4 regions of the Paenibacillus sp. Z3-2 genome follow, and region 3 is predicted to be linked to each of the others. Evidence: predicted binding sites of a transcription regulator. Region 3 holds the regulator's gene; each other region holds the start of a gene.
What was found. Region 3 encodes Rex, which represses fermentation and respiration genes when NADH is low (regulators of the CRP and FNR family bind a similar motif). Its sites were predicted from a motif close to TTGTGAAATATTTCACAA; they were not measured.
Positions count from the first base shown of each region.

Region 1: M1D71_RS16410 (L-lactate dehydrogenase) is a predicted target of Rex. The motif match lies at 1,870-1,887, and genes of this name have one in related genera.
Region 2: M1D71_RS27120 (formate/nitrite transporter family protein) is a predicted target of Rex. The motif match lies at 2,953-2,970, and genes of this name have one in related genera.
Region 4: pflB (formate C-acetyltransferase) is a predicted target of Rex. The motif match lies at 2,614-2,631, and genes of this name have one in related genera.

Region 1 covers NZ_CP096397.1:3,665,766-3,670,245, forward strand. Annotated here, with positions in the region: gene M1D71_RS16400 (hypothetical protein) at 41-250, opposite strand; gene M1D71_RS16405 (YCF48-related protein) at 394-1,671, opposite strand; gene M1D71_RS16410 (L-lactate dehydrogenase) at 1,960-2,889, shown strand; gene M1D71_RS16415 (chromate transporter) at 3,278-4,480, opposite strand, start outside.
Region 2 covers NZ_CP096397.1:6,073,906-6,079,902, reverse strand. Annotated here, with positions in the region: gene pelA (pectate lyase) at 1-986, opposite strand, end outside; gene M1D71_RS27125 (FAD-dependent oxidoreductase) at 1,446-2,807, shown strand; gene M1D71_RS27120 (formate/nitrite transporter family protein) at 3,085-3,936, shown strand; gene M1D71_RS27115 (molybdopterin-containing oxidoreductase family protein) at 4,360-5,997, shown strand, end outside.
Region 3 covers NZ_CP096397.1:3,986,060-3,992,056, forward strand. Annotated here, with positions in the region: gene M1D71_RS17865 (DUF5590 domain-containing protein) at 214-744, opposite strand; gene M1D71_RS17870 (amidohydrolase) at 784-2,088, opposite strand; gene M1D71_RS17875 (redox-sensing transcriptional repressor Rex) at 2,075-2,728, opposite strand; gene dinG (ATP-dependent DNA helicase DinG) at 2,942-5,803, opposite strand; gene M1D71_RS17885 (tetratricopeptide repeat protein) at 5,947-5,997, opposite strand, start outside.
Region 4 covers NZ_CP096397.1:4,163,538-4,169,534, reverse strand. Annotated here, with positions in the region: gene adhE (bifunctional acetaldehyde-CoA/alcohol dehydrogenase) at 1-1,761, shown strand, start outside; gene pflB (formate C-acetyltransferase) at 2,714-4,972, shown strand; gene pflA (pyruvate formate-lyase-activating protein) at 5,062-5,814, shown strand.

The DNA.
Region 1 (4,480 bases), 320 kb from region 3:
AAACGTTGATATATCAGCTTTTTTTGATCAGTTTTGATTACTATGCGTACATCAAGTCCATAAACCCGCGCGTTACATCTCCGCCTTCGGCTGGTTCGGGCTGGTCTGCCTGTGCGTGTTCTGCCATGCAAGCCTTCACTGCTTCCTCTGTCGTACAACGATTGGCATCGTCACATGTGTAGCATAATTGAAGCATATATCTGGTTAATTCGTCCGCCTGCGTGAATTGAGTCTGACCGTTGGTTCTCATCTTCATCACTCCCATCTCTTGTTGAGTTAAATATATCACCTTCTGGAGGATTAGTTTGTGATTTATTTCACATACTAAAAAAAGAAAAGGAACCCTCCGGCTCCTCTACTTTCCTATCTATTCACATCTATAACACATTACTCTTAAAGTACTTTCCAATGTACGCCGCCGTCTACCGTTTGCAGTAACAGCGACCTTTTGGCATCCGTATTTTCAACCAATATCCAGCCAAGCTTGGACGTAACCATCTGAATCTTCACAATCTCCGGATAATCCTCGAGAATTTTTTCCAGTACACTGTTTGCAGGAAGGGCGTTCCATGTTTTTCCTGCATCCTTGGTGTGGTAGGTTATACCTTTTTGCATCGCCCAACCTTCTGATGCGTTCAGGAATACTGGTGCAAGATTGCGATTCGTACCCGTTTGTTTGTTCAAACTGAAGTTGGACAGCTTCCAGCTCTTTCCGCCATCTGTTGTGAAGAAGCCATTGAAAGTCGTGCTCTCCCCTTGGGAACAGGACATTGACATCCAGGCCGACTGTACTTCACGTCCAAAAAATTGTGGTGAACTGACACTGAAATTACCACACCCGTTGAATTTGTTTCGATCAAAGAAAGATGGCCCAGTGTCCCAGTTCTCTCCCCCGTCTGACGTTACATACAACTTCGGTGTGCCGAACTCAAGCGCTGTTAAGAAACCATGCTTTGGATCCGAGAAAGTCATCCCTGTTGTGTATCCACGTTTGGAAATCTCTTCTGCTTCCTGTTTGCCGTCTTCATCACTGGATGACATCCGATTCCAAGTGATACCACCATCCTCGGTAAAGTAGAGTTTCTTGTCCTGTTTACCAATAGCGGTATCCACCGTGGTGAGAATCCAGCCTTTTTCAGGAGATACAAATGAGATCGCAGTCACTTTATCCGTTTTGGACAGAGAAGACAGACTCCAACTTACGCCTCCATTGTTGGTACGAAGCACCATGGTATCTGTTCCACCCATGCCTTCACGAACAATCCAACCGTGCGCACGATCTACAAAATAAATGCTTTGTCCATATTTAGGGTTAGCCGGAAACTGTACATTTTCCGAAGGTGAAATATTGATCCAGGTCTTTCCCTGATCCTGCGTGTAGTACAGACGCAGCGCATTTCGTGTTACCCCCCATGCCAATCCTCCGTTGTCATTGAGCAACTGAAAATCGGTCAAACGGGTCTGAATTTGGTACTTGGCCATATCCGCAGATTCCGTACTGTTCACCGGGGGAACAACGGTTAACGTCTGTCCTGTATTCCCAGCATCCTCCTGCTGTTGTGGAGGCTCTGCTTCTGGCGGTTGATCCGAGTTGGTGCAGGCAGCCAGTAAGGCTACTATACCTATAGACAGCAATGCTGTCTGCGCGATTTTAATCCATTGCGAACGCAAGTGGGTTCCACCTCTCTCATCCAATATACAGGCGCGCATGCCTGTCCTATGGCGTTTTATTTACGATTCATCAGAATCCACTGCTCCTATTCTACCACAAACCTTGTGTAAAAGGCTCATTGCCTGCTCAATGCCTGCGCTGCAGCCCTTTTCATCCTATTATGTTTTTCGACGGAATAATTGGTAAAAAGACATGAAATGTGAACTATTTTATAGACAACACTCGCTTTATGTTCACTAATCCCTTAATATGGATGGAAGTATAACCCAAAAGGAGAGGATATGAACATGACAAACAGTGCAGCGCTGAAACCAAGTCGTGTCGTGATTATAGGCATGGGTGCGGTGGGAACAACAACGGGATACACGCTAATGTTGAGACAGCGTTCGTCCGAGTTGGTATTTGTGGATGTGAATCATGATAAGGCAACCGGCGAAATGCTGGATATGAACCACGGTCTTCCATTTACGGGTGGCGTGAAAGTATGGGCTGGCGATTACTCCGACTGCAAAGATGCGGATATCATTATTATTACAGCGGGTGCCTCCCAGAAACCAGGCGAGACCCGGATTGATCTGCTGAAGAAAAATGCAAGCATTTTCAAAGATATTATTGAGCGTATTACTGAAGTGAATTCTCATGGTATTTTGCTGATTGCAACCAATCCTGTAGATATTCTCTCCTATACTTCATGGAAACAAAGCGGATGGCCTGCTTCCCGTGTGATCGGTTCGGGTACATTGCTTGATAGCGCACGTTTCCGTTACCTGATTGGTAAAAATAAAGGGATCGATCCGCGTAGTATTCACGCCCACATTATTGGTGAGCATGGCGATTCCGAAGTTCCCGTATGGAGCCTGGCTAACGTTGCAGGAACAGATCTGGAACTGGATGAAGAAACACAACAGGATATCTTCGACCGTACCAAAAATGCAGCGTATGAGATTATTAATGCCAAAGGCGCGACTTCCTATGCAATCGCTCTTGCTCTGGACCGCATTGTAGCGGCAATTCTCGGCAACGAAGGCTCCGTTCTGAACGTGTCGACGTTCCTTGAAGATTACAATGGCGTCTCGGATGTCTACCTGGGCGTTCCATGTGTTGTAGATCGCAACGGTGTGCGTGAAATTCTGCCTCTTCCGTTGAATGAAACCGAGAAGGTGGCTTTCCAGGCATCTGCTAACAAATTAAAAGAACAGATCGCTGGACTGGAGTAATCCAATCAAGCAATCATTCATGTCGTGAACAATTCAGCACGTTAAACGTTGTTAATTAACATATTGCACAGCCAAAAAGGCCATTTGTTTCTTCTATAGAGAAGAGGCGAAAGGCCTTTTTGGTTATGATAATCAGATTACCATTTTCTTGGGAAGATTGATTTAAGATTTCATTTAAAGAATGTTCACTATATCAGTTTACATAATTAATATTATGTATAATTGTTCCTGGATTATTATTCTAAATTTCCGTTATTTCTGTTTTTCACCTTATCATTTAATAAATAACTGGAATTGTATGAATATCACAAAATAGTTCACACGAAAAAGAGAGGGTAGAATCCTTGGATTCTACCCTCTCTTTCCTTTTTCGAGACCACTCGGCCACCTAAATGGACTCTATTAGCATACCTCCGACAATCCCTGCAACAACTATGACCCAGGGTGGACACTTCCAGAAGGTAAGCATGATAAACAATATGCTTAGCAACGAGAAATCAGCTGGTGTGATGATGGCTGTCGTCCACAGTGGTTGATACAGCGCAGCCAGCAAAATGCCTACTACTGCTGCATTGACCCCAGTCAGAGCCCCTTGAATATGCGGATTTTTACGCAGAGCACTCCAGAAAGGCAGCGTTCCGATGATGAGCAAAAAGGCGGGCAAAAAAATCGCTATAGTCGCAACGATTGCACCTGTAATCCCCATTGTTATGGCACCCAGATAGGAAGCAAACGTAAAAAGTGGACCTGGCACAGCTTGAGTTGCTCCATAACCAGCCAGAAAATCATCTTTGCTTAGCAACCCTCTGGGTACCAATTCCTGTTCCAATAGAGGTAGAACGACATGTCCTCCACCAAATACCAGTGAACCCGATCGATACATATAATCGAATAAGGATAACCACTCGATCCCCGTAACTTGACGCAATACCGGGAGTGCCATAAAGAGACCGAAAAAAGCGATCAAACACAGCACGGCTACGGTTCGACTTATCGGAACTACAAGATCAGGAACATGTGGAGGGGGTGATTTTCGATAGAGCCACCACCCAACTAATCCTGCTAACAGAATGAGTACCACCTGACTGTATATGGCTGTCCATAGTAAAGCAACAGCAGCTGTTATTACAGCAAGTGTAACTCTCACTTTATCTGGTGTAAGTTTCTGTCCCATTCCAAGGATCGCATGAGCAACAATAGCTACAGCTACAATTTTCAATCCGCTAAGCCATCCGGCGTTGCCGATATCATATCCTTGTAATAGGAAAGCAAATATCACCAAAGCAATCACGGATGGAAGCGTAAATCCGATCCAGGCGATAAGCCCTCCAGTAATACCAGCACGAATGATACCAATGCCCATGCCAACCTGGCTACTCGCCGGTCCAGGGAGGAACTGACACAGCCCCACAAGATCCGCATAGCTTCGCTCATCCATCCATTTTCTTTTACGTATATACTCATTGTGAAAGTATCCCAAGTGTGCAGTAGGTCCCCCAAAGGACGTTAAGCCGAGCTTCGTTGATACCAAGAACACCTCCCATAGGGAGTGTATTCTGGAACGTGGGGTATCTGGCACCAAACTCTGCTT
Region 2 (5,997 bases), 2.1 Mb from region 3:
CAGATCACACTTCCTGCATCCGGTTCAAAATATACGGGTCCTTGCCGGTTATACTTGGTTCCATTCTCTCGCACCGTATCGAACCATCGCAGAGCCCCTTTGGCGGCTTGTTCAATCTCGGGAGTCTGAGGCCTGGACATGAGAAAAGCAGTAATTGCCACCGACTCTGATCCCGACTTGGATGCTAATTCATACGCTCTGCCCGTCACAGGAGCATAGGTCACAGGATCATGCTGCGCACCCCAAACGGTGGGCTGACCTTCATTGATAATTTGCGCTTTTAGCGTATATTCAATGCCTTTCTCCAGTGCTTTCTTCAGCTTGCTGCGATCATTGGAGGTCCATATATCGTTGTTAAACTCATTTCTTCGCTCAACAATATCGTCTAACAAAACCATCGTTTGTACCATGGCATTGTCGTTGTAAGTCACCGCGTCAGAGTAATTACTTCGTTTGGGATAAACCTGTGGCCAACCTCCAGATGGATATTGAGAGATCAGGATAAAGTCCACCGCTTTACGAACACTGTTCTTAAAGGCCAGATTACCCGTTTTTTCATACATGTCAGCCAGAAAGCGGATCTCGGAAGTTGTCGCATCATTATCGAAGGTGCCAAGTTCAATCCCATTCGGGTCTTTCCAGCCTGATCGTGCTGTTACACCGTCCCAAGGAGCTGCATATTGTTCTTTCATGTCTTTGTAAAATCCACCGTGCGGCATCTGCCATGAAACGATATTCAGGGCATAGGCCGTATCTTTGGCCAGATCGCCAGTTGCAAAATGATTGATATCCCTGAACTTCTGAAGGAGCGAAGACACATCGGCACCTGCTGGGACTTTGGAGGACAGAACCTCGGTTTTAATCGTAACGGGTGGAGAATCTACAGAAGCAGAAGCGAAGGGGAGCGCTACTCCAGTTGTCATCATGGTGATGGCAAGCGTAACGGGAACCATGCGGAAAGCAACAGACATTGAACGTTTCTTCAAATGAACGCCTCCTGAACAAAGTGAGATTTGTTGTTTTATTTACATATAATCCATTTAAAGGATCGTTATTATTGTAAGCGCTTACCAATTTAAAAATCAACCCTGTCATGAAAATTAGTGCATTTATTTTTGTACAAGCAAAACCTGAATAGGGAAGAGGGCTCTAACTGAAAGCGTCCATATAGTGATTGCGGAAGCCATTGCATAGCATAAATCAACACGGATCCGGGGACAATGAAATCAATAAAACGAAGGGAAGAATGGCTTAAATAAAAGGAGATAACTGCTTTCAACAAACTTTTTTTGCTCAGCCTATTGCAATGTGAAAAAGATCACATTATAATGAGTGTATAAAGTGAAATAAATCACATACACAGTATCGCTTAAGAAGTGAAATATTTCACAACTACAATAACGTTATATTCAAACTCATTTATATATTTCGAGGAGGAACTTTTAATGAAAATCGCAGTTATCGGATGTACACACGCAGGGACCGCAGCCATCGTAAATACCGCCAAATTGTACCCGGATGCTACCATCACGGTGTATGAGCGCAATGACAATATCTCCTTCCTATCTTGTGGCATTGCGCTCTACGTAGGCGGGGTCGTGAAAGATCCTGACGGCTTGTTCTATTCTTCGCCTAATCAGTTAGCAGAGCTTGGTGTTGAGACCAAGATGCTTCATGAAGTGACGGCGGTCGATGCCGAGGGCCATACTCTTCAGGCTAAAAACCTGAAAACTGGGGAAGAATTTGAAGATACGTTTGACAAATTGATTGTGACAACAGGTTCATGGCCTGTTGTTCCGAAGCTGGAAGGCATCGAAATGGATAACATTTTACTTTGCAAAAACTACAATCACTCCAACACGATTATTGAAAAAGCCAAAGACGCCAAACGCGTTACCGTTGTAGGTGCAGGATATATCGGCGTAGAGCTGGTGGAAGCTTTCCAGATGAACGGCAAGGAAGTTACCCTGATCGACAGTGTGGACCGGATTTTGAACAAATACCTGGACCCTGAATTCACGGATGCGATCGAAGATACGTTGACTGAACGCGGCATCAAGCTGGCTCTTGGTCAAACTGTACAGAAGTTTACTGGAGAGAATGGAAAAGTGACCAAGGTGATCACGTCCAAAGGGGAGTTTGAGACCGATCTGGTTATTCTGTGCATCGGCTTCCGTCCAAATACCGAACTGCTCAAAGGCCAAGTGGATATGCTGCCAAACGGCGCGATCATCGTGGATAAATATATGCAAACCAGTCAAAAAGACGTCTTCGCTGCGGGTGACAGTTGTGCAATTCACTACAACCCGACAGGCAAAGCATCATACATTCCACTGGCGACCAACGCCGTGCGGATGGGTACACTGGTAGCCCGTAACCTTGTTCGTCCTACGACACCGTATATGGGTACACAAGGAACATCGGGTATCAAAATTTATGAGCAAAATATCGCGGGTACAGGGATGACGGAAACGTCTGCTGCTGACGAGGGTCTGATTGTGGAATCCGTCGTACTGGAAGACAGCTACCGTCCGGAGTTCATGCCAACCGCTGAGAAACTGTTGCTCAAAGTGGTATATGAGCAGGCTACTCGTCGAATTGTCGGAGCGCAAGTAATGTCACAGGTTGATCTGACCCAATCGATTAATACGATTTCGGTCTGCATCCAAAACAACATGACCGTAGATGAGCTGGCCTTCATCGACTTCTTCTTCCAGCCACATTACAACAAACCGTGGAACTTCCTGAACACGGCGGGTCTGCAAGCACTGCCTCCGATCGAAGTGAAAGCACCAGCAATGGTGTAAGGAAGCCATAAAATACACAAAGACTGGCGAGTATATCGCCAGTCTTTTTTTTGATATTTGTATGGAGTTACAGATAGCCTGCGTTATATCTCTTACTGTCACAGGCCTTGAATGACGATCTTAATAACAACTTTTATAAATAACATTGTGATAATTTGCACAAAGTTTTGCGTATAGCCGAGATACAATTAGGATATGGCGTTCGACGCGTAACTAAGGAATTTCCAAATGGTTTTATTTCAATGATGTATGAACAATAAAGGAAAGGATGAATGATATGGCAGCAAAAACACCTCTTGAGGTTGCACAATATACGGCGCAAACAGGAATGAAGAAGGCTCAATACCCGGCATCGTCTGTACTGGTACTCAGTTTTTTGGCAGGGGCTTTTATCGCGCTGGGATTTCTACTGGATATTCGGGTGATCGCTTCTGCGCCAGCAGAGTGGGGAAGTCTGGTTAATCTGATTGGAGCAGCGGTGTTCCCGGTTGGGTTGATCATGGTACTCATTGGTGGTGGCGAGTTGCTGACAGGAAATATGATGGCAGTTCCACTTGCTACGATTGCACGAAAATTATCCGCGGGTAGCATGTTGAAAAATCTAACTTTAGTGACGATTGGTAACTTTGTTGGAGCCTTGTTTGTCGCATACGCATTTGGACATGTGCTTGGTCTGACTGGAGAGGGTGTATATCTGGCTAAAGTCGTGGATATGGCTGGGCATAAGCTGCATGACGGTTTCCTGCAGGCTTTTATCTCCGGAATCGGCTGTAACTGGCTGGTTGCGCTGGCCGTGTGGCTATCTTATGCATCAGATACGATGAGTGGCAAGGTACTGGGCATTTGGTTTCCAACGATGGCATTTGTGGCGATTGGATTTCAGCACGTTGTGGCCAATATGTTCCTCATCCCGGCAGCAATCTTCGAAGGATATTATTCATGGGGCCAATATGTAATGAATTTCATTCCGGTATGGCTCGGGAATCTGACTGGTGGTGCTCTGTTTGTAGCTGCAGCATATTGGGTGGTGTACCTGCGTAAGTTGGAGCCGAAAGTAAAGCCAGAGATAGTGACATCAATCGAACCAGTGGAGACTGAGGCTAGAGCGATGTGGAGCAAACAGGCATAGAGGGCACAGCGTAGCATATGTACATGTATTGCAGAAGTGAAAACGATTCTGATCTTGCTCGCTTCATGGAGAAATGCTGTGATGGAGCAGACCGGTATCGTTTTTTTATGAAGTACTTGTCGGATTTTAACGCAAAATAAATTCGCCATGACAAGGTTCGGGGGAACGAAACCTGTTCATGGCGAATTTCGGGAGTGGTCCATGATATGGCATAAGGAGGAAGTGGGGAAACACTAGCCTAATGCCTTATTTTTAATTTACCCCTGAATTCTGAAGTTGAATCAAACGACAAAACATTTTTTTGAAAATAATTTGAAGCTGCTATAGCGGTGAATATTAGGCGGAAATATACTGTTCTCTTTACGTGATAACCTCGAAGAAGATATGATATAGGGATAGCTTTTAAAGAGGGGGAGCCATACGATGATCGATCAGGAGAATGGGGTATTTGCAGCGGTATGCCCGCTCGATTGTCCGGACACTTGTGGTCTGTTGTTACATAAAGAGAACGGTAAAATTGTGAAGGTGGCAGGCAATCCGGACCATCCGATAACGAAGGGTGCCATCTGTAATAAAGTCAGAAATATGACCGAGCGGGTGTATCACCCCGAGCGTCTACAATATCCGATGAAACGTGTAGGAGTCAAAGGCGAAGGTAAGTTCGAACGAATGAGTTGGGATGAAGCGATTCGAGAGATTACGACAAAATTCACTGCATTGTCTGAAACCTATGGCCCCGAGAGCATCCTGCCCTACAGCTTCTACGGCAACATGGGCATTCTTGGTGTAGACGGCATGGACCGACGTTTCTTCAATGCGCTAGGTGCAAGTGTGCTGGAGCAGACGATCTGTAATGCGGCCGGAAATACCGGCTGGAAATATACGATGGGCGCCAACCGGGGAACGGTGCCGGAAGATACGGAGCATGCGGATCTCATCCTGGTATGGGGCGGCAATATTGTGAGTACGAATATGCATCAGGTCGTTTTGGCGGAGAAGGCCCGCAAGAACGGCGCCAAGATCGTCGTAATCGACGTTCATCGCAATCGTACGGCCCAATGGGGCGACTGGTTTATTCCGCTGTACCCGGGCACGGACAGTGCACTGGCGCTGGGATTGATGCATGTGCTGTTCGAACGGGGATTGACGGATGAAGCGTTTATGCAAAAGTATACGGTGGGTCATGAGGCACTGCGTGATCATGTCCGCAGTTACACGCCTGACCGCGTTGCACGCATTACCGGCGTGCCGGAGGAGACGATTGTGGAGCTGGCCGAACTATACGGCAACGCACAGGCAGCCCATATTCACATCGGCAATGGCCTCCAGCACCATGATAATGGGGGTATGAATGTTCGCAGCGTTGCATGTCTGCCTGCCATTACAGGGCAATGGCTGAAGCAAGGCGGCGGTGCCGTTCGGACCAACAGCTACGCGAGCACGAATAGCGACGCGCTGGAACGTCCGGAGCTGCGGCAGAATCCGGAGCCGCGAGTGGTGAACATGAACCGGATTGGTGAAGCGCTGCTGGAAGCGGAGCAGCCGATCCGGGCGATGATGGTCTACTGCAGCAATCCACTGGTGGTGGCACCGGATACCGAGCGGGTAGAGCGAGGTTTTGCAAGGGAGGATCTGTTCACGGTTGTGCATGATCTGTTCATGACGGATACGGCGAAATATGCAGATATCTTGTTACCGGCCACGTCTTCATTTGAAGCAACGGACCTGTATACCTCTTATTGGCATCAGTACGTTCATCTGCAAGAACCGGTGATTGCACCGATCGGGGAGAGCAAGAGTAATGTCGAACTGTTTTCCCTGCTTGGACAGGCCATGGGGTATGACCCTGTGGTCTTCGGAGAAACGCCGGAACAGATGATTGAGAACGCACTTCAGGGAACGGGCAACCCCTACATGAATGGAGTCACGTTGGAGGGGCTGAAGGAACATCGATTCGTGAAGCTGGATATGACGCCACAAGCTGCATTTCTGGAACAGCTGCCCACACCTTCAGGTAAAATCGAATTGTATTCGGAGACGATGGAACAGAGAGGCCTTCCG
Region 3 (5,997 bases):
GACAGGACTATTTGTTTTGAATGTAACTTCGAGTACATATCTGAGTATATCACATCGTATATACAATTTCGAAGGCGAAAATATGAATAAATTATTAATTTTAACTATTTAAATCAAATATGTTTACAGACAACACAAAGAACCGGTTCAGTCGGATATCCGCCTGCCGGTTCTTTCATTTCAAAATTTACTAGTTGAATCACGCTATTTGTTCTAACTGTTCGGTAGTGTGTAGACCAGGTCCACCTCTTCTCCATTGCTAAAACGATAAAAGCGATAGTGGTTATGCGTACCGTCTTTATAATACACTTGCCACACATATATTCCATTCACAACTCCGGGCATGATTCTTTTAATTTCACCGGCAGGAACTTCAGAACTAAAGCGATTGCGTATCTGCGTTTCGGACATGCCATTCTGCAGCAACTCGCTGTGTATAGCGTTTGCACCCGTAGCAGGTTGATTGTTTGCATCGAATTTCACCCAGACCATAACATCCTGGTTATCCTTGTTTTTGCCGATCAGGGTCCAGTAGATGTTATCAGAGCCTTCTTTATCTCCCCAAATGTACTTTCGCAATTCATTATAGGATGTAATGCCCAGTTGCTCCTGTGCTACCTGTATGGCGAGAGCTTCTTCCTTGCGCTGGTCCTGCGTGACATAGACGTAATAACGCTGAAGTCCAAACAGAATCAGAACCAGTGCAAGTAGCGAAATCCATATCCACTTCTTTTTTTTCTTCAAAAGCCGAACTTCCTTTCCCTATGATGCTCTGTCCTGCAATTAACGACCAAGCAGACCATCAAATGCCAATTGAGACTCACGCAAAATGCGCTCTTCATCCAGCGTCAGACATTCGCCATGCTTCACCACTTGCTTCCCATCCACCCATACGTGCTCTACATCTTTGGCAGAAGCCGAATAGATCGTATGCGAGATCAGGTCTGTATGTGGATAGAAATGTGCCTGTTCAATGTCCAGGGCGATAAAATCAGCCTTCATGCCGACCTGGAGTGCTCCAGTATTGTTTAAGAAGATGGATTTGGCACCGTATGACGTGCCAAGCAGTAATGCTTCTCCTGCAGGCACTGCAGTCGGGTCACCGGACACGCCTTTATGAATCAATGCAGCCAGTCTCATTTCCTCGAACATATCCAGGTTGTTGTTGCTTGCCGGTCCGTCTGTTCCGAGTGACACGGTAACTCCCGCTTTCAGCAAAGCAGGTACCCGCGCAACACCTGAAGCAAGTTTCAGGTTACTACCCGGGTTATGGGATACAGCCACATCATGACGGGCCAGAATCTCAATCTCTTCATCATTCAGATGCACCGCATGTGCAACCAGGGATGGACGGGAGAAAAAGCCCAGTTTCTCCAGATGTGCCACAGGACGCAGGCCATAATCAGCCACGTTCTGCTCCACTTCACGAAGCGTTTCCGACATATGTGTATGGAGAGGAAGGTTTAGGTCGTTCGCAACCTGTACAAGCTTCTCTATGTAGTCAGGAGGGCAAGTATATGGCGCGTGTGGCGAGATTACGGTTGTAATACGTCCATCTGCCTGTCCATTCCACTCACGCGCAAAAGCAGCCGACTCCTCCAGCTTCCGCAATTGCTCTTCTTCCGAGCACAGCCCAATGACACCGCGTGCCAATGCTGCTCTAACGCCGGACTGTTCCACGACTTTGGCAACCTGATCCATGTGATCATACATGTCCAGGAAGGCTGTAGTTCCACCTTTCAACATTTCAAGCACCGATAGCGAAGTTCCCCAGTATACATCTTGTGAAGTCATCTTCGCTTCCATCGGCCACATTTTTTCCTGCAACCATACTTGCAGCGCAAGATCGTCTCCATGTCCTCTGAGCAGCGACATCGCTGCATGACCATGCGTATTGATCAGACCCGGCAGGAAGAACAATCCTTTTCCATCCACTTTGGTACAATTTTCGTCTCCATCCGGCAATGTCTCACCAATATGCACAATCTTGTCATTCTCGACAACCATGTAACCTTGAACCACATTCCATGTTGCGCCTTCATTAACGGCAAATTTACCGTTGTGGATTACCCATCTATTTGTTGTCATCTTCCTCTTCGTCCTTTCCAGTCTCCAAGTAATAGGCCAAACTAAGCAGATCCGTCGTAAAATCAGCATGGTGAATGCGGATATGCGGCGGTGTTTTTAGAATTGTTGGCGCAAAATTAAGAATTGCTTCAATTCCCGATTCAATTAGCTGATCGGCTACATTTTGGGCTTCCGTATCTGGAACCGTGATAATTCCGATGCGGATATTGTCCGTTTTCACCGCTTCCGTCAATTCATTCATTGGTTTCACCGTCAAACTGTTGATTTGACTGCCAATCTTCGGTCCGTATGCATCGAATACAGCAACAATCTTCATATTGTCTTTCAGATATGCGTTGTAGTTGGACAAGGCCTGTCCGAGATTACCCGCTCCTACCAGAGCTACATTAATTTGCTGATCAATCTTGAGGATGTGACGAATCTTCTCGATCAAATAGGATACATCATACCCGATCCCTTTACGACCAAAATCACCGAAGTAAGCCAGGTCTTTTCGAATTTGGGCCGGATTCAGATCCAGCCTCTGTCCGAGTTCTTGAGAGGAAACAGTAGCCACCTCACGCTGATGCAACTCGCTCAAATATCGCAAGTACACAGGCAGACGTCGTACCACCGCTTCCGAAATTTTATCTGATTTCATTCTTGCTCCCCCTTACCAAGGCCACGATAAAATAGTAGATGAAAAGATGAGCACTCTGTATAAATTCAAAGATAGAAGTGACTTTTTATACAGAATGCTCCTTGTAATTTAGGTTATAAGTTCTTACGTGCAGCTGTGTTGATCCGAAAGATCTCATAAAGTTTAACGCCAAACTGTAGCGTCATGCAATGATATAACGAACAAAACAACCGATTATTCTTGTTCTTTAGCAGGTTTTTCCAACCACTCGGTAATTCGTGGAACCATCTGCTCTGTGAGCATATGCTCCATTTTGGGACCAGGTAATGAATATAAGAAGAATTTACCATAATACGCTTCAATCACCCTTGTATCATAAACAATGACAATACCTCTGTCCTTCGCTGTACGAACCAATCGGCCAAATCCTTGCTTGAAACGAATGACTGCTTGCGGCACAGACAGTTTCAGGAACGGATTTTTCTTTTGCTCCTGAAGCAACTCACTCTTGGCTTCCACCAACGGATGATTTGGTGGTTGGAAAGGCAGGCGCACGATAGCGAGACAGGTTAGCGCTTCTCCCGGGATATCTACACCCTCCCAGAAGCTGCTTGTACCCAGAAGCACCGTAGCTTTTGCCTCCTGGAACCTGCGAGTCAATTTGGAGCGACTTCCGCTGTCAACGCCTTGCCCCAGCAACGAGATATCGTTACCAGACAGAGCCTCCTTCAGCGGATCATAGACCTGTCGCAGCATCTTGTATGAAGTAAACAGAACCATCATGCGTCCACGAGTGGCAATTGCAGTCTCTGCGAGTGATTGCACCAGCATATTGACAAAGTGCGCATCACCCACACTGCCTTTCACACTTGGAAAATCACGCGGAATCACCAGAAGTGCCTGATCGCGATAATTGAAAGGTGATGGCAGCATCGACGTTAACAGCCGATTATTCTCGGAGGCTTCCTGCAAGCCAAGCTGTTCAATCATGAACTGGAATGACTTATCTACAGAGAGCGTAGCCGATGTAAGCACAACGCTTTTCTTTTTGTCGAAAAACAAATCCTTAAGTTGTGCACTGACATCTACAGGTACGGCATACAGCTGGAGAGATTTACTGCGGAACTGGCCGCTGGCTTCCATCCAGTACACCGTTTTGGCGTCATCCATACGCATGAAGAACCGTAGATTCTCCTTCAATGTGGTCAGATCTTTCAGCAAACCTGTGATGTCCGTGATCAGGCTATCTGATTGATAATCATCCTGATCTTCTTTCACCTCAAGCAGCAATTTGTCGCCTTTGCGAACCAAATCGCCTAATGTCACATAGATCTGGTTCTCCAGATCCTGCAACTCCTGCCATTTGGCCGGTTTCTGAGATGCCTTCAAACGCAGGGAAAATTGCCCCGTTTCTCCTGGTGAAGCATCACTTCGTTCAGGTAAAAGGCCGAACAAGGCATCACTCATTCGATCCCATAGCTCCTTAACTTCAAGAGCGAGTGGGAACATCTGATCCACCATTGAGCCCCATTGCACCGAATTTTCATGCCCGGATAACTGCGAACGAAGCATAGGCAGCTGACCATTACGACTGTCTTTAAACAGGCGAGTCAGTGTATGAACCAAGGTAAAATATTTCATATGCATTCCAAGATGCTTACCAGCGACATCCTCCAGATGATGTGCCTCATCGATCACAAGACTCTCATAGGCTGGTAGTAACTGATGCGCTGCTTTTACATCCGTAAATAATTTAGAGTGATTCGTGATTACGATATCCGACAACCCTGCCTCATGTTTGGCGCGATGGTAGAAACATTTGCGGAACCATGGACAGGATCTACCCAGACAGGACTCGGATTCGCTCTGTACCGTCTCCCAGAAGTCTCCTCCGCGTCCGCTAAGATTAAGTTCCTCATCATCTCCGGTTTCGGTCTGCGTAAGCCAGACAATCATCTGAGCCGCTGTGAAATAATCCTCTTTCGGGGTAGCGAATTCACGTTTATTGATTTTGTGTTCAAATTTGCGCAGGCAGAGGTAATGTCCACGTCCTTTGAATACAGCAGCCTTAAACGGAAACGGAACCACTTGAGTCAGCATCGGAATGTCCCGCTCTCTCAATTGCTCCTGCAGATTGATCGTATGGGTGCTGACCATGACTTTCTGTTCTTGCTTCACACTTTCGTAAATAGCAGGTAATAGATAACCCAGAGATTTACCAGTCCCTGTTCCAGCCTCAATCAAGAGATGTTTCTCTTCGTTCAGGGCTTGCCTTACACTGCTGAACATCTGAGTCTGCGCCTCACGCTCTTCATAATGATCCAGCGTATCCTTCAGATTCTCTCGGACCTGGTCCATAAACTGTTCAAAGCTTACACCATCGAGGGGGTTACCCTCCCGCTCATCGCGTGGTGCACCAATATCGGTCCAATCACTCACATTAAGAGCAAGCTGACGATAATAGGTATGTCCGTCCAGGTCCTGAATCGGCTCTGATTCCTTCTCACTGCGCATTCCGTCCAAGAACCAACCCAAGTCACTGTCTTCTGGTGCAAACAGGTCACTGAGCCGTTGAATCGTTATGAGCGGTAATTCCTTCAACTCATCCAGACACTTGAGCAGCACATAAGCTGTCGCCAGTGCATCACTGTCTGCCTGATGAGGGCGATCATGCTGAAAGCCAAATTCAGAAGATACATAACCGAGTTGATAAGAACCAAGTGATGGGAACGTAATCTTCAGAAAATCAATCGTGTCCAGAATGCGACCAGTGAACGGTAAATAACCGCAACGGTCGAGAGCATTCTGCAAAAAGTGAAAATCAAAAGCTACATTGTGTCCAACAAGAACCACATCATTAAGCAGCGGAACCATTTCCATCATCATCTCTTCGAGTGATGGAGCGTCCGCTACATCTTCATCGGTAATACCCGTTAACCCCGAAATAAACGGGGGAATCGGTACACCAGGGTTCACATAAGAACTATATATTTGAGTTATGCTGTAGTCATGATCTATGATGGCAAGTCCGGCTTGTATAATCTCACCGTCGGACTGCGTGCCGGTTGTTTCGAAATCCAATACGGCAAATTTCATTGCAATGTACGGTCCCTTCCATTCCAGTCTATGTTACAGCATAGCAAAAAAAAGGGGATTTGAAAATTAACTCACAAAAAAGCGGTGTCCCCGCCGCTATGCCAAAGGAGGGAACACCGTTTTCTTGTCGCCGAATACCCCCTTTAATGGAGGGTCGTCAGCTGATTTGCATATTGCAATTTTCCTCTGTTCAA
Region 4 (5,997 bases), 180 kb from region 3:
AACAAAGATGAAGCAGCTAAATTGACAGCAGGTGCGATTAATGCCGAGAAATGTGCGGTGAACCCGGCGATTGTTGGTCAATCAGCGGTGAGCATTGCGAAGTTATGCGGCATTGAAGTTCCGGCAGGCACCAAAATTCTCGTGGCCGAGATTGAAGGGGTAGGTACGAAATTCCCATTGTCGGCTGAGAAATTAAGTCCGGTACTCGCTTGTTACAAAGTCAAAACGGCAGCAGAGGGCATTGAGCGTGCGGCAGAAGTAGTTGCTTTTGGCGGCATGGGTCACTCCTCGGTTATCCACTCAACGAATGAAGAAGTGATCGGCAAATTCGCAGATCGTCTGCAAACCGGACGGATTATTGTGAACTCACCATCCACACACGGTGCGATAGGGGATATCTACAACACGAACATGCCGTCATTGACACTGGGATGCGGATCATACGGACGTAACTCGACTTCTTCCAACGTAACCGCTGTGAACTTAATCAATGTGAAAAGGGTGGCTCGCCGTACCGTGAATATGCAATGGTTCAAAGTGCCGAACAAAGTCTACTTCGAAAAAGGGGCAACGCAGTATCTTGCCAAAATGCCTGACATCACACGTGTTGCGATTATTACGGATGCCATGATGGTGAAACTTGGTTATGTGGAAAAGGTAGAACATTATCTTCGTCAACGCCAAATGCCAGTAGCGATCGAAGTATTCTCCGATGTAGAGCCAGATCCGTCCACAACAACGGTAGATCGCGGAACGGAAATGATGCGCCGCTTCCAACCAGACTGCATTATCGCACTCGGCGGTGGATCACCGATGGATGCTGCTAAAGCCATGTGGTTGTTCTATGAATATCCAGATACGGACTTCAACGATCTGAAACAAAAATTCATGGATATCCGCAAACGGATCTACAAATATCCACGTCTCGGCGTAAAAGCAAAATTTGTAGCGATTCCAACAACATCCGGTACAGGTTCTGAAGTGACATCGTTCGCGGTTATCACAGATAAAAATCAAGGAAACACCAAATATCCATTGGCCGACTATGAGCTGACTCCAGACGTAGCGATTGTAGATCCGGAATTCGTATACTCCCTGCCTAAAACAGCGGTTGCGGATACAGGGATGGATGTACTGACTCATGCGATTGAAGCTTATGTGTCTGTCATGGCGAATGATTATACGGATGGACTTGCGATTAAAGCAATCCAACTGGTGTTCCAATACCTGGAGCAATCTGCGCTGCAAGGAGATAAACTGGCACGTGAGAAAATGCATAATGCTTCCACGATTGCTGGTATGGCGTTTGCCAACGCATTCCTGGGCATTAACCACAGCTTGGCGCACAAATGGGGCGGTCAGTACCACACCGCACACGGACGCACCAATGCAATCCTGATGCCACACGTCATTCGTTACAACGCGAAAAAACCGACCAAATTTGCATCGTTCCCGAAATATTCGCACTTTGTAGCGGATGAGCGTTATGCCGAAATTGCCCGTATTTTGGGATTGCCTGCTCGCACGACAGAAGAAGGCGTAACCAGTCTCATCAATGCCATTCGCAAACTGAACAAAACATTGGGCATTGAAGAATCGTTCCAGGAAATCGGATTTGATGCCAAAGACTTTGAAGCACATGTAGATTATCTGGCTGACCGTGCCTTCGAAGACCAATGTACAACCGCCAATCCGAAGTTGCCGCTGGTAACTGAACTGGCTGATGTGTACCGCAACGCTTTCTACGGAAAGTTTGAATAAGGAATTAGAACTAAGCGTTCCTTACGGCAAGAGGATCAGGGTTCCCCGAGATGGGGAGCCCCGATTGCCGTCTTTCACACGATAACGAAGAGGGCAGAAAACGGAAGAGCAAAGCATCTGTTTTTCAGGGTCTATTTTAAGATTTGATTTGCTCCGAGTATAGAGGAGCAATGGTTCGGTTCTAGAGAGGTTACATGGAATCCGTGGTGATGTGGCTGTTTGAGCCAGATGTTCACACGATAACGAAGAGGGCAGAAAAACGGAAGAGCAAAGCATCTGTTTTTCAGGGTCTATTTTAAGATTTGATTTGCTCCGAGTATAGAGGAGAAATGGTTCGGTTCTAAAGAGGTTACATGGAATCCGTGATGTGGCTGTTTGAGCCAGATGTTCACACAATAACGAAAAGGGCAGAAAAACAGAAGAGCAAGCATCTGTTTTTCAGGGTCTATTTTAAGATTTGATTTGCTCCGAGTATAGAGAAGCAATGGTTCGGTTCTAGAGAGGTTACACGGAATCCGTGATGTGGCCTTTTGAACAATCCCTTTACACGACAACGGAGGGGCAGAAATAACCTGAAAAAGCGAAGCGTTCGCCTTTATCCCCGGATTTTCCCTTTTCGAAAGGGAATCAAAAAAATCTGGGGATAACAGCGATTGGAAGGTTGTTCTGCCACGCAGTGATCCTGTGTAAAGTTTCGGTTCAATGGGACAAATCGTAGGTGGAGTGAGTTAGTTCACTGACTTTGTGACAAAAATCACAGATGATGAAAGCCCCAAGGCGTATACTGAAAATGTAAGGAAAACATTCATCCCGCGGTTCCGGTTCCCAAGTAGAGAGAACATGATCCGGTTTATGTGAAACAATTCACATTAATCGCGGCTCTGGGCACACAATGATACGAATGAAGCAACATGTTATGTGTCCAGAAATCCAAATTAGTGGAGGGATTACGATGTCGGTGATTGAAAAAGATGTCAAACAACAAACAGGCTGGAGAAACTTTACCAAAGGAACATGGACCAAATCCGTCGATGTGAATGATTTTCTGGCACACAATTTGTCCCCGTATTACGGTGACGAAGCGTTTCTCGCAGGTGCAACCCAGAATACCAAAGAATTGTGGGAGATCGTATCTGATCTGACCAAAAAGGAACGTGATAACGGTGGTGTCCTTGATGTTGACGTGAACACACCAGGTACTATTATTTCTCACCAACCCGGTTATCTGGATCAATCCAAAGAGCAGATTGTCGGCGTTCAGACCGATGCTCCGTTCAAACGTTCCATTCAACCAACAGGCGGAATCCGCATGATGATCGACGCATGTGAGGCATATGGCTTTGAAATGCCACAAGGCGTGATTGATATATTTACAAACATTCGCAAAACGCATAACCAAGGGGTTTTCGATGCTTATACTTCCGACATGCGTGCAGCGCGTAAAGCAGGAATTATCACGGGTCTGCCAGATGCTTACGGCCGTGGCCGGATCATCGGTGACTATCGTCGTGTAGCTTTGTACGGGGTAGACTTCCTGATTCGTAACAAAAAAGGTGAATTGAATGCACTCGAAGTTGATGTCATTGATGAAGATGTCATTCGTCTGCGGGAAGAATTGTCTGAGCAGATTCGTGCATTGCAAGAATTGAAGCAATTGGGTGATATGCACGGATTCGATATTTCCTTGCCAGCGACGACAGCGAAAGAAGCGTTCCAATGGTTGTACTTCGGTTATCTCGCTGCGATCAAAGAACAGAATGGTGCTGCGATGTCACTTGGACGTGTATCTTCTTTCCTGGATATCTACATTGAACGCGACCTGCAAGAAGGCATTCTTTCCGAAGAACAGGCACAGGAATTGGTTGATCATTTCGTCATGAAACTGCGGATTGTCAAATTCTTGCGTACACCGGATTACAACGAACTGTTCAGTGGAGATCCAACATGGGTAACGGAGTCCATCGGCGGTATGTCTGTGAATGGCGAAACACGCGTAACCAAAAACAGCTTCCGTTTCCTGCATACGCTGAACAACCTGGGCCCTGCACCAGAGCCAAACCTGACTGTACTTTGGTCCACGAAACTTCCGGAAGCTTTCAAAGATTATTGCAGCAAGGTTTCCATCGAAACCAGTTCAATCCAGTATGAGAATGATGATCTGATGCGTCCGATCTACGGAGACGATTACGGTATTGCTTGCTGTGTATCAGCGATGAAGATCGGGAAACAAATGCAATTTTTCGGCGCTCGTGCCAACCTGGCAAAAGCTCTCCTGTATGCGATCAACGGTGGTCGTGATGAGAAATCCGGAGCACAGGTCGGACCTGAGTATCCTGCCATTACAAGCGAAGTGCTGGATTACAATGAAGTCATGAAACGCTTCAAACCAATGATGGAGTGGCTGGCGAAGCTGTACATGAACACTCTCAACGTCATTCACTACATGCACGATAAATACAGCTATGAGCGGATCGAAATGGCATTGCATGACCGTGACATTGTACGTACGATGGCTTGTGGTATCGCGGGTCTGTCGGTTACAGCAGATTCACTGAGTGCGATCAAATATGCCAAAGTTAAACCAATTCGTAACGAACAAGGCATCGCTGTTGATTTCGAAATCGAAGGAGACTTCCCTTGTTACGGTAACAATGAAGACAGCGTAGACAGCATTGCTGTTGAACTGGTCGAGAACTTCATGGGCATGATTCGCAAGCACAAAGCTTATCGTAATGCAGTACCAACACAATCGGTTCTGACGATCACTTCCAACGTGGTATACGGTAAGAAAACAGGGACTACACCGGATGGTCGTAAAGCAGGTGAACCATTTGCTCCAGGTGCGAACCCAATGCATGGTCGTGACAAAAAAGGTGCACTGGCATCCCTTGGCTCTGTAGCCAAATTGCCTTATGAACACAGTCTTGACGGTATTTCCAATACCTTCTCCATCGTGCCAAAAGCATTGGGTAAAGAGGAGACTACACGTAAATCCAACCTGACTGCGATGATGGACGGTTACTTCGGTCAAAACGCTCATCACCTGAACGTTAACGTATTTGATCGTCAACAATTGATTGATGCGATGGATCACCCGGAAAACTATCCACAACTGACTGTCCGGGTATCCGGATATGCTGTTAACTTCATTAAACTGACTCGTGAACAACAGTTGGATGTAATCAACCGTACGTTCCATGGCTCGATGTAAGTAATTTGCAAGTAGAGGACCGCTAAAGCAAGGCATTCCAAATCATATTAAACGCACAGCGGATGCGGATACAGAAAGGAAGAGGCAGCATGGTTAAAGGACATATTCATTCACTCGAAACTTTCGGGACGGTTGACGGCCCAGGCATCCGCTTCGTGCTTTTTATGCAAGGATGTCTACTCAAGTGTCAATATTGCCACAACCCTGATACATGGGCGCTGGATGGTGGAAAAGAAATGACGCTAGAGGAGGTACTGGCTGAAATTGAGCCGTATCTATCTTACTACCGCAGCTCCGGAGGCGGGCTCACGATATCTGGGGGAGAGCCGACGTTACAGGCCCACTTTGTAGCCGAAATCTTCAAGGAAGTGAAGCGGCGCTGGGGATTGCATACGACGCTGGACAGCAACGGGTTTAACGAACCGGAGCGGATTCACGATCTTTTGGATAACACAGACCTGGTTCTGCTGGACCTTAAGCATATGGATGACGAGAAACATATCAAGCTGACAGGCAAATCCAACGAGAGAACGTTGAAAACGGCCAAATGGCTATCGGAGCAAGGCCGGAAAATGTGGATACGCCACGTGTATGTGCCTGGTATTCATAACGAGGAAGAGGATCTGCTTAACCTCGGAAGGTTTATTGGAACATTGAATGGCGTCGAAAAGTTCGAAATTCTCCCATACCATCAGATGGGGATCTACAAATGGGAAGCGCTCGGTAAAGTATATCCACTGGATGGTGTTCCTTCGCCAAGTGAAGAAGAAGTGGAGCGGGCGTATCGCCTGATCGAACAAGGTCGCCAGGAAACGGCTGGCATGGCTTGTTCAGGTAAGTGATCTAACCTTTATATATGGTAAAACAATCAACCAAGCAGTCTCTGCGAACATACTTCGCAGGGGCTGTTTTTTTTGTTTCTTAACATGTGGCAAGATGGATTATTTGTCCAGTGAAGGATTTTATCCCTCCATTGATGAATTGTCATCCTTACGATGTAAGCTCCGGCTTTTTATAATCAGAGT